DNA from 3 places in the Sphaerotilus microaerophilus genome. Region 2 is predicted to be linked to each of the others. Evidence: predicted binding sites of a transcription regulator. Region 2 holds the regulator's gene; each other region holds the start of a gene.

Region 1 (3,270 bases), 2.1 Mb from region 2:
CGCCCCCGCGCCCGTCCACCGACTTGATGCGCGCATACAGCGGCGCCAGGTCCAGCGACTGCACGAAGGCCCACACGGTGCGCGCCGCATGGTCATCTGCCAGTACCGAATCCAGATCGCACGCTCGCAATTCGACCTGATCGCGCTGTGCCGACATCACCCGCGCGGCGCGCGGTGCCTCTTGCCTGGGCTGCTGCGCAGCCACCTCGAGCAGCTCCCCTTCGCCGAACAGCCCCGTTTGGGCCTGTTGTTCTTCTTCCGGTCTTGTCGTCGCTGCGCTCATGCCCCGCTTAACGATTCAGACCCAACGTTCGTTCACACCTTCTGAGCCCCCCGGCCCGGCTGGGCCGTGCATCACTGCTCACAGCACCAACCTGGTGCGGTGCGGGCGCAGATTCGATGCAAAGCCTGCATGAAGCGGGCGACCCAGGCCGCCGCAAAGCCCCTAGAGTGCGCCGCTTGCACAGTGTGCGCACGGGTCGATCTGGCTGGTGAGCGCACCGACGTGTGTCCGCTCCCACCACCGAGGCCCGCCCGCATGAACACCCCCCACCCCCCCCTGCCCTCCTCCACGGCCACTCGCACCACGGCCAGCACGCCGCTGTCCTATGTGTCGTCGGAACCCCACTCGCCCTGGGGCACCTACCTGGCGCAGATCGACCGCGTCGAGCCCTACCTGGGCCGGCTGGCACGCTGGGCCGAATCGCTGCGCCGGCCCAAACGCAGCCTGATCGTCGATGTGCCCATCGAGATGGACGACGGCACGGTGCGCCACTTCGAGGGCTACCGCGTGCAGCACAGCCTCAGCCGCGGTCCCGGCAAGGGGGGAGTGCGCTACCACCCGGACGTCACGCTCGGCGAGGTGATGGCCCTGGCCGGTTGGATGACGATCAAGAACGCCGCCGTCAACCTGCCCTACGGCGGCGCAAAGGGTGGCATCCGCGTCGACCCGAAGCAGCTTTCCCTCAAGGAACTGGAGCGCCTGACGCGGCGCTACACCAGCGAGATCGGCATCATCATCGGCCCGCAGCAGGACATCCCGGCGCCCGACGTCAACACCAACGCCCAGGTCATGGCCTGGATGATGGACACCTACTCGATGAACATTGGCGCCACCGCGAGCGGCGTGGTGACCGGCAAGCCCATCGACCTGGGCGGCTCGCTCGGACGGGTCAAGGCCACCGGCCGCGGCGTGTTCGTCACCGGGCGGGAGGCGGCCCGCCGCGCCGGGCTGAACCTGGATGGCGCGCGCGTCGCGGTGCAGGGCTTCGGCAACGTCGGCTCGGCCGCGGCAGAGCTGTTTGCCGGCGCGGGGGCGAAGATCGTCGCCGTGCAGGACCACACCGGCACCATCGCCAACCCGGGCGGCCTGGACATGGCCGAGCTGATGCCGCAGGTGCGCCGGGAGGGCGGCGTCGGCGGCTTCGCGGGCTGCGAGCGCATCGCCGACGAGGATTTCTGGGGCATCGACTGCGACATCCTGATCCCCGCGGCCCTGGAAGGCCAGATCGACGTGCTGCGGGCCAACCGGCTGCGCGCCCGCCTCGTGCTGGAGGGCGCCAACGGCCCGACCCTGCCCGACGCCGACGACGTGCTGGCCGAGCGCGGCATCCTCGTGGTGCCCGACGTGATCTGCAATGCCGGCGGTGTCACGGTGTCCTACTTCGAGTGGGTGCAGGACTTCTCCAGCTTCTTCTGGACCGAGGACGAGATCAACGTGCGGCTGGACAAGATCATGGTCGAGGCCCTGCGTCGCATCTGGGACATGGCCGACCAGCACCGCATCCCGCTGCGCACCGCGGCCTTCGCCGTGGCCTGCGAGCGCATCCTGATGGCGCGCGAAATGCGGGGCCTCTACCCCTGAGCCGGTCCTGGCCGAACCGCGTTCCCGCTCCGCCCAGCTTGATGCCGAGCAAGCCAGGATGGACCCTGATTTGCTAGGCTCGCGGTTCCATATCGCCGGCCGCGGGCCGGTGTTTCCTTGCCTCGACGCGCCATGACCCTCCTCGCCTGGAACGACCAAATCGCCAACAACCATCCGCAGATGGACCAGACGCACCAGGAGTTCGTCGTGCTGCTCAACGAGCTGGAAGCGGCCCGGCTGGATGGTGCGCCGGATGTGCTGGCGCGCTATGACGCGTTGGTGGAGCACACCGTCGAGCACTTTGCACAGGAGGATCGCTGGATGGCCGCCACCGGTTTCACACCGGAGAACTGCCACAGCAACCAGCACAAGCAGGTGCTCGATCTGCTGCGCGAGGTGCGCCGCCGGGTGGTCGAAGAGGGCCAGGAGGAGCTGATCCCGCGCCTGCTGCCCGAGTTGGCACAGTGGTTCGAGCAGCATGCCCAGATGATGGATGCCGCCCTGGTGTTCCACATGGGCGAGGTGGGCTATGACGCGGCCAGCGGCCGCATCGACCGCCCGGTCCAGCCCGAGGCGGCCATCTCCGGCTGCGGCGGCAGCACCTGCGCCTGAAGCCGGACCTGATCCTGCGCCTGGCGTTCGCCAGGACGCGGGTCAGAACTGGTAGGCCAGCCGCATGCCGCCCCAGTGGCGGCCGGCCACGGTGATCGGGGCGGCGGCTTCCTTCATCAGCACATGCTTGCCACCGCCCATGTCGCGGCGGTAGGTCTGCAGCAGGAAGGGCCTCTGGTTGCGCGCCGACGCCAGCCCGGTGCGGTCGTCGAAGATGCGTCGGTAGCGGCTGTTGGCGGTGTCCCAGGCCAGGTCACCACGCTGCGGCTGGCAGTACTTGCGGTTGTGCGTGGCGATGTAGCCGTTGCGGTCGGCGGCGATGCAGAACGCGACCTTGGGGCTGAAGGCCAGCATCGCTTCCTGGATCGGCGGCAGCAACCGGTCGGTCAGCTGGGCGAAGCGGGTCAGGTGCTGCGCCGGGCGGGTGTTCGGGATCGGCCGGTAGGCCTCGTCGAACAGATCGGCCGCCGAGATGTCGCCACGTGCCAGCGCCTGTTCCAGCGCCGCGCCCACCTGGGCGGCCACGCGCTGCACGGCCTCGATGTAGGGCGTGTCGTCGGTGGCCACGTCACTGGCGGCCAGCTCGTCGATGAGCTGCTCGGACACCCGCAGGAAGCGGTCGCTGCAGGACATCGCGGTGTCCAGCCCGATCATCGCGGCCTGCATGTCCTGGCCGAGCCCTTCGGTGCGCTCGCTCACGCGCAGGCAGATGTCGCGGCTGCCCTGGGCTGCGACATTGATGCGCTGGACGTCGGTCTCGACATCGGCAAAGGCCCGGTGGATGGACCCCTGGG
Region 2 (3,270 bases):
CGGCGCACCAGGTCATCGCGGCTGAGCGCGAGGCCGCGCACCACCGGCAGGCCGCCACGGCGCAGCGCGTCGTAGTAGTCGTCCAGGGTCTTGGCGTTCTGGCTGTAGGTCGGGCCGACCCGGCTGATCGCCGACACGCCCAGCGCCACCAGATCGCAGTCCGGCTGCGTGCTGTAGCCCTGGAAGTTGCGGTGCAGGCGGCCCTGGCGCTTGGCCTGCGCGAGCGGATCCTCCGGCAGTGCGAAGTGGTCCATCCCGATGTACTGGTAGCCGTGGGCGATGAAGCCGGCGATGGCCTGCGACAGCATGCCGATGCGGTCGCCGCCGGTGGGCAGGATCTCGATCGGGATGCGCCGCTGCGGCTTGAAGCGTGCTGGCAGGTGGGCGTAGCCGTACAAGGCGATGCGGTCCGGGCGCAGCCGAGCCACTTCGCTCACCGTGCGCTGGAAGCTCTCGGGGGTCTGTTTTGGCAGGCCGTAGATGAGGTCGACGTTGATCGAGTCGAAGCCCAGTGAGCGTGCCGAGGCCATCAGCGCATGCACCTGCTCGGCCGGCTGGATGCGGTGCACGGCCTTCTGAACGTCAGCATCGAAGTCCTGTACGCCGAAGGACAACCGGTTGAACCCCAGTTCGGCGAGGTGGGCCAGCCGGTCGTGCGTGACGGTGCGCGGGTCGATCTCGATCGAGTACTCGCCCTTGGGCAGCAACTGCACCCGGCTGCGCAGGGTGGCCATCAGGCCGGAGAGCTCCGCGTCGCTGAGGAAGGTCGGCGTGCCGCCGCCGAAGTGCAATTGCGACACCGGCTGCTCGCGGCCGATCACGTTGGTGACCAGATCAAGCTCGTGCGTCAGCGCCGCCAGGTAGGCCTCGGCGCGGCCGTGGTCACGGGTGACGATCTTGTTGCAGGCGCAGTAGTAGCAGACCGACTCGCAAAAGGGGATGTGGAGGTAGAGCGACAGCGGGCCGCCCGCGCCAGCCACGCCGCCGGTGGCGCGCTGCGTCAGCGCCTGCACGTACTGGTCGGGCCCGAAGGCCTCGACGAAGCGGTCCGCCGTGGGGTAGGAGGTGTAGCGCGGCCCGGGCACGTCCATGCGGCGCAGCAGGTCTTCGCTGAGTACGGGCATGCCCTCTTGGCGTGAGAGCGCACTCTGGCCCTCCACCATATCAACCGTGGTCATTTCTTCCATTCGTGCACTGTGCCCCGATGGCTGGCGTCCATATTGACATAACTCAATCTACCATCGTGCCGACGGGTCGGGGTAGACCCCGATTTGATCTGTCTCGGTCCCGCCTCGCGGGGTCCGCTGCGTGCGTTACGCACGAGCCTCGGTGCGATAATCTCTGACATGACGCAAGAAACCGCACCGCCGTCACGGCTCGAAGCCCTGAAGGTTGCCTGTTCCGCCTGCAACCTCCGCGAACTGTGTCTGCCTGTGGGGCTGACAGACGACGAGATGTTGTCGCTCGATGACATGGTCAGCACGCGGCGCAGCGTGAAGCGGGGCGAAAGTATCTTCCATGCCGGCGACCCCTTTGCCGCGCTCTATGCGGTGCGCACCGGCTTCTTCAAGACCGTGGTGTCGGCCTCCGACGGCCGCGAGCAGGTCACTGGCTTCCAGATGGCGGGTGAGTTGATCGGCCTGGATGGCATCAGCACCGACCGGCATTCCTGTGACGCCGTGGCGCTGGAGGACTCGCAGGTCTGCATGATCCCCTACGGCCAGCTGGAGTCGCTCTCGCGCGAGTTCACGCTGCTGCAGCACCAGTTCCACAAGATCATGAGCCGCGAGATCGTGCGCGACCACGGCGTGATGCTGCTGCTGGGCAGCATGCGCGCGGAGGAGCGCCTGGCGGCCTTCCTGCTGAACCTGACGCAGCGCCTGCAGGCGCGCGGCTTCTCCGCCTCGGCGCTGGTGCTGCGCATGACCCGCGAGGAGATCGGCAGCTACCTCGGCCTGAAGCTGGAGACGGTCAGCCGAACCTTCTCGAAATTCCAGGAGGAAGGCATCCTGGAGGTGAAGCAGCGCGACATCCGCATCATCGAGCAGTCTGCGCTGCAGCGCGTGGTGAACGGCACCAGCGCTTGAGTTGACCCACCCCCGCAGCGGCTCACGCCGCTCCCCCTCAAGGGGGCGCAACCACCGGACCGGCGGAACCGGATCCGCGGTCGCTGCTTGCAAAAGAAAAGACGGGTGTTGACCGAGCGGGTGGGTTACTCCGCCCGGTAGCCGAGTGAGGCGGAGATCTGCCGGGCGGTTTCGCGCAGGCGGTCCATCCAGCCTTCTTCGAGGCGATCCGCGGGAGCGGAGATGGACAGGCCGGCGATGAGGCGCGACTGGTCGTCGTAGATGGCGGCGGCCATGCAGCGCACGCCGAGTTCCAATTCCTCGTTGTCGCGTGCGATGTCGGTCTGGCGCACCCGGGCCAGTTCGCGATCCAGCAAGGCCGGGTCGGTGATGCTGTTGCGGGTGTGCCCGGCCAGGCCGGTGCGGGTGGCGTAGGCGCGCACGCGCTGCGGGTCGTCGTGCGCCAGGAAGAGCTTGCCCACCGACGTCAGGTGCAGTGGTGCGCGGCCACCCACGGCGCGCACGACCTGCATGCCTGAGCGCTCGGAGTAGGTGCGCTCGATGTAGACGATCTCGTCGCCCTGCCGTACCGACAGGTTCACCGGCTGGTGGGTGAGCTTGTGCAGCTCGCGCATCGGCCCGAGCGCGGCGTCACGCACATCCAGCCGCGCCTTCACCAGGTTGCCCAGCTCCAGCAGGCGCATGCCCAGCCGGTAGCTGCCCGCCTCGGGGCGATCCACGAAGCGGCCCACCGCCAAGTCATTCAGGATCCGGTGCGCAGTCGAGGGGTGCAGGCCGGTATGCTCGCTGATCTGCTTCAGGGACACCGGGTCCTGGTGTGCCGCCAGCACATCCAGCAGGGTGAACATGCGCTCCAGGACCTGGATGGTCGGGGTGCTGCCTTCCTTTTTCGTCATGTCGGGGATGTTGAGTCGATGATGGATTTTCGCATGGCGAAAAGAAGATGGTCGAGCTGGCTGTGTGGATATCTGTGCCGGCCGGTGGGGCGGGTGGCTCTGGCGGCTCTGGCTGCGCTGGCGAGTGGGCTGCTGCCGGCCTGGCAGGCCGCTCATGCGGGCGAGGCCACCGAGCCGCCCGCCACGGAGCGGGCACCTGCGGCCTCCGCTGCAGCGGCCTCGGCAGCACCCCTGGTGTTGCGGTGGACGAGGGTGCCCCGGGCGATCGGGCGCATCACCTCGAAGAC
Region 3 (3,270 bases), 2.9 Mb from region 2:
TTCGGCCGCCACCGCCGCGGGATCCTCACCACGGCCCGCCGCCGCGGCGCGCAGGCTCTGGCGCCCGCCGCAGCAGAAGTCGAGGTGATGGCGGTGGAACACGGCCGTCGCGCCAGGGATGGCGCTCGCGAGGTCGCCCAGGGGACGGTCAAGCAGCAGTTCGGACATCGGTGGGTTCTCCAGGGTGAAGGGGCCGGGCACCGGTGGGCACCGCAGGCCTCAGCCACAGGCCACGCACTGCTCGCAGATCGTGCCACGCACGTCGCGGCGCAGGTGCGCGGCCCGCAGGGATTGAAAGGCCGGGCTGTTCCAGGCCTCCATGAAGGACAGCCGGGTGAGGTCACCCATGCTGAAACGCTGGTCGTGGTCGAAGCAGCAGGCACTGAGCCGGCCGTCGAAGGAAATGTGCCCCTCGGTGAAGATGCTCCAGCAGGGCAGCGGGTCACGCAGCGCAGCGGCCCGGCCGCGGTTGCCCTGCACGAAGCGCCACTCGTCGTTGTCGATCAGCGCCGCCTGGTTGTAGAGCGGCAGGGCGTAGACCTCGTCCAGGTACGGCCGCAGCGCGTCGATGTAGGCGTGGATGCGCTCGCCCTGCTCGCCGTCGTAGTCGATGTAGGAGCCGAACAGGCCGCAGCGGTGGCCACCTGCCTCGCGCAGCGCATGGGCCGCACGCACATGCTCGGCGATCTGCTCGAACAGGGGGCCCTTGACCCGCGCGATCGACTCGAACTGCGCCTGGTCCGCGTAGTTGAGCGAGAACTTCAGCGAGTCCAGCCCCGCGGCCATGCAGGCCTCGACCTTGTCGGGCGTGGACACCGAGCCGTTGGTGGTCAGGAAGACATAGTCGAAGCCGACCCGCTTGGCGCAGGCCACCGCCTCGGGCAGCCAGTCGCAGAGGAAGGATTCGCCCAGGTAGAACAGCCCCAGCTCCTCGACGCCGGCCGCGCGCATCTCGGGCAGGATGCGCTCGAAGAAGCCTCGGTCCATCTCCCCCACCTGGCGCAGGCGCTGGTTGTGGGCGCAGAACGAGCAGCGGAAGTTGCAGCGCCCCGTCAGCTCGATCTTCACCGAGCGCGGCGCAGGCGGTGTGGTGCTGCGCCAGGCCGGCGCGATCTCGGTGATGGCGTCGATGCGCGCGGTGATCGACGGCCGGATCGAGGGCCGGTTCGGTGACTGCAGCGTGGGCGGGAACGTGGGCGGGGACATGGGCGGCACTCCGGTCGGCGAGCGCCATTGTTCGGGCGATGTGCCCACGGTTTCCTTGAACTGTCACAAGGACGGGGTGGGCCCCGTCGCGGCGCTTGACCCGCGCCAAGCACTCCCGCACACAACTGGATTCAGTCTGCGGCCAGGCCGCCACGTCCCTTGCGCAGCGTCAACCCGTGCTCCAGGCACGCGGGCGCCGCATGCCGGCGATGCGGCAGGCCTGCGCCACATAGCCGTAGGGAAACAGCTCGAACAACCGCTGCCTCCCCTGTCCCGGATGGCGCTGCTCCAGCAGGCGCATCGCGTGGCGCGCATCGGCGATGACGCGGTGCTCCTCGTACCAGTCGCGCATGAAGCGCAGCACCTGCCAGTGCTCCTCCCCGAGCGCGATCCCCAGCTCGCTCGCCAGGGCCCGCGCCACCGGCTCGCTCCACGTATCGGGATCGACGAGGTAGCCCTCCTCGTCCCGGGCAGGCAGCGTCATCGCCTGCGCCTGGGTGGTTCCATCAGCCGCAGCATCGTCCATGTCCGTCTCCTCGTCAGGATGTGATCACCCCACAGGGTATCTTGGATGGCTCCGGAATGATCGCGCCAGCAGCGAGCCGGCTCAGTGCGAGGTGCCCTCCGAGCGGGTGATCTTGTTGAACACGTTGTACTTGCCCACCGGTTTGCTCATGGGCAGGCGCTTCACCTCCTTGAAGGTGGTGGCGTCATAGACGATCAGCGCGCCGTCCATTTCCCAGACGCTGGCCAGCGCGTAGCGGCCGTCCTTGGTGAACTCGATGTGCGCCAGCGTCCGGCCCGGCTCGCGCACGCTGGCCACCGGCTCCAGCGTCGTCTTGTCGATGATGGTGAGCGTGTCCCTGGCCGTGGGGCTCATCATCGAGTCGGTCCAGGCGAAGCGGCTCTTCTCGTGGCTGCGCATGAAGAAGCCGGGGCCCGGCGTTCGGATGGTCTTCACCGGCTTCCAGCTGTCCAGCTCGATCACGTCGATCGCACCGTCCTTCAGGTTCGGGCTCGCCATCACCCGCCGGCCCTGCCAGTCGAAGGTGATGCCCGAGCCCAGGTGCGGCATGCCGGCGATCGGCAGGCGGGCGATGGTGCGGCGCACGTCCAGGTTCACCACCTGCGCGTTCGGCTGGCCCTCGCCCTTGGGCCGCGTCGCGCCAAAGGCGTGGGTGTAGGCCTGGTCGAAGTAGAAGTCGTCCAGCGGCTCGTCCAGCCGCGAGCGCTTCACGCCGAACTGGCCCGGCTTGGGCACGCCCTCACCCATCTTGTAGTCGTGCACCAAGCCGTCGTAGAGCGGCTCGGCCTTCGGGTCGTAGCTGATCTCCCAGAGCTCCGGGATGTCCTTGAGCGCCACCACGAAGCTCTGCCGCGGTGTGGCGTCGTACACCGCCGACACCCGCGAGCTGGCCCGGCCGTCGGCCGTCGTCGCCGCGTAGGTCTTCACCAGCTTCAGGTCGGCATCGAACAGCGCCAGCGTGTGCGGAAAGTAGTTGGCCGCCATGATCCACTTGCCGTCGCCGCTCACCGCCACGTTGCGCATGTTCAGGCCGGCGCGCACCTCGGCCACCACGGTCAGGTTCCAGAGGTCGTACTTGGTGATCCAGCCGTCGCGCGAGCCGAAGTAGACGAAGCGCCCCTCCGGGCTGAACTTCGGCCCGCCGTGCAGCGCATAGCGGCTGGCGAAGCGGTGCATGCGCTCGAAGCGGTCGCCATCCAGCAGCGACACGTGGTGGTCGCCGCCCTCCACCACCACGAACAGGTTCATCGGGTCGGCCGACCACACCGGCTTGGCCGGCAAGTCCTTGGCGCCCGGGGTCTCGACACGCGAGGCGCGGATATCCGCGTCCGCCCAGGTCGGCGCCGGCAGCACCGGCGTGTAGATCCACTGCGCCAGCGCGGCAATCTCCTCGGCCTTCAGCGCCGGGGCAAACCCGGCCATCTGCGTGGCCGCGCGGCCCTGCGTGATGACCTTCAGTGCCTCGGGACGGCGCAGCCGCTCCAGGCTCTCGGGCAACAGCGCCGGCCCCATGCCGCCGGTGCGCTGCTCGCCATGGC

Evidence for each region. The regulator FNR, encoded in region 2, switches genes on or off when oxygen is low (the NO sensors DNR and NnrR bind a similar motif). The targets are predictions, from matches to a motif close to TTGATNNNNATCAA.
Region 1: the regulator FNR is predicted to act here: its motif matches at 1,903-1,916, upstream of NGK70_RS19715 (hemerythrin domain-containing protein).
Region 3: the regulator FNR is predicted to act here: its motif matches at 1,302-1,315, upstream of NGK70_RS23230 (radical SAM/SPASM domain-containing protein).

Annotation. Positions count from the first base shown of each region.
Region 1 covers NZ_AP025730.1:4,618,636-4,621,905, forward strand. The annotation lists gene NGK70_RS19705 (IS1182 family transposase) at 1-160, opposite strand, end outside; gene NGK70_RS19710 (Glu/Leu/Phe/Val family dehydrogenase) at 539-1,864, shown strand; gene NGK70_RS19715 (hemerythrin domain-containing protein) at 1,997-2,476, shown strand; gene NGK70_RS19720 (methyl-accepting chemotaxis protein) at 2,519-3,270, opposite strand, start outside.
Region 2 covers NZ_AP025730.1:2,474,521-2,477,790, forward strand. The annotation lists gene hemN (oxygen-independent coproporphyrinogen III oxidase) at 1-1,124, opposite strand, end outside; gene fnr (fumarate/nitrate reduction transcriptional regulator Fnr) at 1,347-2,087, shown strand; gene NGK70_RS10735 (IclR family transcriptional regulator) at 2,213-2,983, opposite strand; gene NGK70_RS10740 (TIGR03790 family protein) at 3,017-3,270, shown strand, end outside.
Region 3 covers NZ_AP025730.1:5,400,932-5,404,201, forward strand. The annotation lists gene ytfE (iron-sulfur cluster repair protein YtfE) at 1-168, opposite strand, end outside; gene NGK70_RS23230 (radical SAM/SPASM domain-containing protein) at 220-1,206, opposite strand; gene NGK70_RS23235 (TusE/DsrC/DsvC family sulfur relay protein) at 1,376-1,732, opposite strand; gene NGK70_RS23240 (nitrite reductase) at 1,814-3,270, opposite strand, start outside.